2 regions of the Rhodococcus sp. ABRD24 genome follow, and region 2 is predicted to be linked to the other one. Evidence: riboswitches for the same ligand, from Rfam matches in the RefSeq annotation. Region 2 holds a riboswitch; the other holds the start of a gene.
What was found. Region 2 has a riboswitch for glycine ahead of gcvP (aminomethyl-transferring glycine dehydrogenase). Riboswitches for the same ligand answer to the same signal wherever they lie in the genome.
Positions count from the first base shown of each region.

Region 1: it holds a riboswitch for glycine, as region 2 does, so the genes downstream of both, gcvP (aminomethyl-transferring glycine dehydrogenase) here and gcvP (aminomethyl-transferring glycine dehydrogenase) in region 2, are expected to answer to the same signal.

Region 1 covers NZ_CP035319.1:1,736,812-1,739,205, reverse strand. The annotation lists gene ERC79_RS07830 (tetratricopeptide repeat protein) at 1-150, opposite strand, end outside; gene ERC79_RS07825 (hypothetical protein) at 407-586, shown strand; glycine riboswitch at 929-1,020, shown strand; gene gcvP (aminomethyl-transferring glycine dehydrogenase) at 1,274-2,394, shown strand, end outside.
Region 2 covers NZ_CP035319.1:200,242-202,635, reverse strand. The annotation lists gene ERC79_RS00810 (bifunctional nuclease family protein) at 1-161, shown strand, start outside; gene ERC79_RS00805 (MerR family transcriptional regulator) at 424-1,047, shown strand; glycine riboswitch at 1,101-1,196, shown strand; gene gcvP (aminomethyl-transferring glycine dehydrogenase) at 1,387-2,394, shown strand, end outside.

The sequences.
Region 1 (2,394 bases), 1.5 Mb from region 2:
CATGTTTCCCCGTCGGTTCCGTTCCGGCATCTTCGTAGGTGAATGCCTGTCCCGGTCGATCGCCACGGCGTCACCGCACCCGGACACCTTCAGCTGAACGGTGTCGGGAAGGGCCGAATGCTGCGCGTCCGGAGACTCATCTTTGGCCATGGTTGTGCACTTTTCTCAGACTCTGCATCTCAGACTCTGCATCTCAGACTCTGCATCTCAGACTCTGCACGTCCGCAGGTGCAATCGATGCCCCGCTGCCCGCGTGTGACTCCAAGTGTCGCCCTCGGGAATGGGCTTCGAGTCGATCCGCATCCACACCAAGCCTGCTACATGTTTCTATTGGGAAGGCGTGAGAGAACTGGCGGCTGTGGCGAGCGTTCGGCTACCCACGCCCCGCCGTTTCAGTCTACCTTGCGTGTGTTGGACAGAGCTCGACGTTCGCGGTCCGCACGCTGGGCGCAACCAGGGTGACGTCGCGGACCTTGGCGAGGGCATCGACGCCGACGCAGCGGCTTCCTTCGATCCACTCGTCCTATTGCTCGGCGAGCACGGCGCCGCCGCGCCGCCGCGTGCGTGCGGTCGGGGAGGGTTCTGACGCCGTCCGTCCCGCAGGATCTGCTTGTCGAGTCGTTCCTGCGAATCGTTTGGTCATGTCTGTCCCCAGGCCTGGGACACGTTGGGCACCAGCGGATTCAGAGGGCGGTTCTCCGGGTCACCGCAGGCGAGGTCCGCGATCAGGTGAAGAACCAGCGGGCCTGGCTCGAGGACCGGGACGTATCGGACGCTCGCGCTCGCCTAGCTACGGGAACGAAAAACCAAGCGATAAAACGGGAATCGGACTTGGGGCTTGCTTGCAAAGGGCGCAATCGCGGATCGGGGAAGGGACACCCGGCCGCGCTGTGTGTACAGTGGGCCGCATCACAAGTGAATACGCCGTCGACGCGCAGCGGGAGAACCTCCATGACGGAGGCGCCGTAGGAGCAAACTCCTCCCCAGGAATCTCTCAGGCCCCAGTACCGCAGCGCAGAGGCAACTCTGGAGAACAGGACCGGTCTCGCGGCCGGGCCTTACCGAAGGTGTAGAGCGTGCCGCGTGATGCGGTGCGTCCAGACTCTCAGGTGCCAAGGACAGAGCGGGGAGGTGTTCCTAGTCGTTGTCCGGTGCGGTCCGGACACCACCGAAACCGGAGTATCTCTTGTTCGACCAGACACGCGATGGCGCCCAACTCATCGGAGAGTTTCCCGCCCGCCACATCGGCCCGAACGTGCCGGCGACTCGGCACATGCTCGCCACCCTCGGATATGACAGTCTCGACGCACTCATCGATTCCGCTGTACCCGAACAGATCCGCAGCAATCGGGCTCTCGACTTACCGGAAGCTCGGAGTGAACAGCAGGTTCTCGCCGACCTGCGCGCACTAGCCGATCGCAACGAGACCCGTGTGCAGATGATCGGGCTCGGGTACCACGACACCGTCACTCCCGCGGTGCTGCGCCGAAACCTCCTCGAGTCCCCAGCCTGGTACACGGCCTACACGCCGTACCAGCCGGAGATCTCCCAGGGCCGGCTGGAGGCGTTGCTGACGTTCCAGACAGTGATCGAGGAGCTCACCGCGTTGCCGCTGGCGGGTGCCTCGCTGCTCGACGAAGCGACCGCAGTGATGGAAGCAGTGCTGCTGATGCGTAGGGCGAACAAAGCCAAGTCGTCAACGCCGCGGGTGGTCATCGACGCCGATACGCTACCGCAGACCCTGGCGGTAGTTCGCGGTCGCGCCAAGGCCGTCGGTATCGCTGTCGAGGTGGCCGACCTGACCGATGGAATTCCCGAAGGTGACTTCTTCGGCTTGGTGCTGCAGGCGCCGGGATCCACCGGCGTGGTCCGAGATCTCGCACCCGTGATCGCGGAGGCGAAGGAGCGCGGAGTGCTGACCACCGTTGCTGCCGACCTGCTGTCGCTGACCCTCCTCACGCCCCCGGGGGAGCAGGGTGCGGACATCGCGGTTGGTTCTGCCCAGCGTTTCGGTGTCCCATTGTTCTTCGGCGGCCCCCACGCCGGCTTCATGGCCGTGCGTGATGGGCTGGAACGGATGCTGCCCGGGCGCCTGGTCGGCGTCTCGGTAGACGTCGACGGAAATCCCGCTTACCGACTCGCGCTGCAAACCCGTGAGCAGCACATCCGCCGAGACAAGGCAACCAGCAACATCTGCACAGCCCAGGCCCTGCTGGCGAACCTCGCCGCCATGTACGCCGTTTACCACGGCCCGGAAGGGTTACGCGCCATCGCCGAACGCGTCCACAAGCACGCGAGGGCACTAGCGGCCGGTATTCGCGCTGCAGGCCACGACATCGTGCACGACAGCTTCTTCGATACTGTCCTCGTACGCGTCCCCGACTCCGCTCGTCA
Region 2 (2,394 bases):
TCGCGATTGCGTTGCGGATCGGAGTCCCGATTTTCGTCGAGGAAGCCGTCCTCGAGGAGGCTGGACTGGTGATGCCGGACGAGCGTGAGGACGAAGTCGAGAAGTTCAAAGAGTTCCTCGAGTCGGTGTCGCCGGATGATTTCAAGGCGACCGACGGCTGATTAAGTCTCTACCTCAACTTTAGGTTTAGTTTTCTTGGGCGCGTCGCGTTGACCCTGCCCCGCCGGGGCCATAGCGTCGGGGGCGTTGTCAGCGTCCGGGTCCTTGAACCCCCGCCACGCTGTCTGTCCAGGGCGTACTCTGAGTAGATCCACCGTTCGGGTTTACTCGGTTGTCACGAGTGAGCGATTGCAGGTAGCGGGGAGAGTCGAATGCCACGCCCCACCTGTCAGCCGCTGCTGAACATGCGAGAGGGAGTAGTCAGTGGGAGATCGGCCGCAGGAGCACCAGTTGAATCTCGCGTCTACTGACGAGGCATCGGTCGTGGCGCCGATTGTCGATCAGGAAACGCAGCCAGGGTTGTTCCCCGACGATTCCATCCCGGACGAGCTCGTCGGCTACCGCGTACCGAGTGCATGCCAGATCGCCGGCATCACCTACCGTCAGCTGGACTACTGGGCCCGTACCAATCTGGTCGTGCCTTCGATCCGCGGCGCCGCCGGTTCCGGCAGCCAACGTCTGTACTCCTTCAAGGACATTCTCGTCCTCAAGATCGTCAAACGACTCCTCGACACCGGGATCTCACTGCAGAACATCCGGGTCGCGGTCGATCACTTGCGCCAGCGCGGTGTGCGCGACCTTGCTCGAATCACCCTGTTCTCCGATGGAACAACCGTTTACGAATGCATGTCTGCGGAAGAGGTCGTCGACCTGCTCCAGGGCGGTCAGGGAGTCTTCGGGATCGCGGTGAGCGGAGCTATGCGCGAGCTCACCGGCACCATCGCTGACTTCCCGGCCGAGCGTGCCGATGGTGGCGCGGCCGAGCAGAGTCCTGAGGACGAATTGGCGTCTCGCCGCAAGAACCGGGGCGACCGCAAGACCGGATAGCCGGTACCGGGCGTTCGTTGCATCCTGCGCGGTGGCATAGAATGGCGGGGCGTCGCCGTCGTGCGGGAGAGTTCCGGGCACCTGTCCGGGCGCCGAAGGAGCAGCACCTCCCCGTCAATCTCTCAGGTACCCAGGACCGTGCGGGCTCCGACGCCTCTGGAAAGCGGTGGGAGTACCCACCCGCCCACGGGGAAAGGCGCGCACGTCCATGCTCAGGCGCGGACGACGTGGCAGCCGAATCTCTCAGGCGCTCGGGTCTCCCGAGCAGGCGACAGAGGGGGAGGAACGTTCCTCATCGTGGAGCGTGTCCTGGACCTTTCGACCTGCCTGGGAGTTCACTTGATCGACGCTCGTAGCCATTCGTTCGCTGACCGCCACGTCGGCCCCGATTCGGCCGAACTGGCCCGCATCCTCGATGTCGTCGGGGTTGCCTCGCTCGATGAGCTCGCAACGCGCGCGGTGCCCGCCAGCATCCTGGACGCGGCGCCGGGTGGTGTCGCCGCCGGGCTCGACACCCTGGACTCGCCTCTCACCGAACACGAGGCGCTGATTGCCCTGTCTGCGCTGGCAGCTCGCAACACGGTCGCCGTCTCGATGGTGGGTCTCGGCTACTACGACACCCTCACTCCGCCCGTGCTGGTGCGCAACATCCTCGAAAACCCGGCCTGGTACACCGCCTACACGCCGTATCAGCCGGAGATCAGCCAGGGCCGGCTCGAGGCGCTACTCAACTTCCAGACGATGGTCGGCGATCTGACGGGCATGGAGATCGCGAACTCGTCGATGCTCGACGAGGGCACGGCCGCGGCCGAGGCGATGACCCTGCTGCGTCGTGCCTCTCGCAGCAAGTCCCCGCGGTTCGTCCTGGACACCGACCTGTTCCCGCAGACCCGCGCCGTGGTGATCACGCGTGCCGAGCCGCTCGGCATCGAGATCGTCGAGGCTGATCTGACGCAGGGCCTGCCGGACGGTGAGTTCTTCGGCGTGCTCGCGCAGCTGCCCGGTGCTTCGGGGAGGGTCGTCGACCACACGTCGATGATCGCCGAGGCACATGAGCGCGGCGCGCTCGTGGCCGTCGGTGCCGACCTGCTGGCGTTGACCCTGCTGACCCCGCCCGGCGAACAAGGTGCCGACGCGTGCTTCGGCACGACCCAGCGTTTCGGCGTTCCCATGGGTTTCGGTGGCCCGCATGCGGGCTATCTAGCCGTGCATACCAAGCATGCACGTCAGCTCCCGGGCCGCCTGGTCGGCATCTCGGTCGACGTCGACGGCGACAAGGCCTACCGACTGGCACTGCAGACCCGCGAGCAGCACATCCGTCGTGAGAAGGCGACATCCAACATCTGC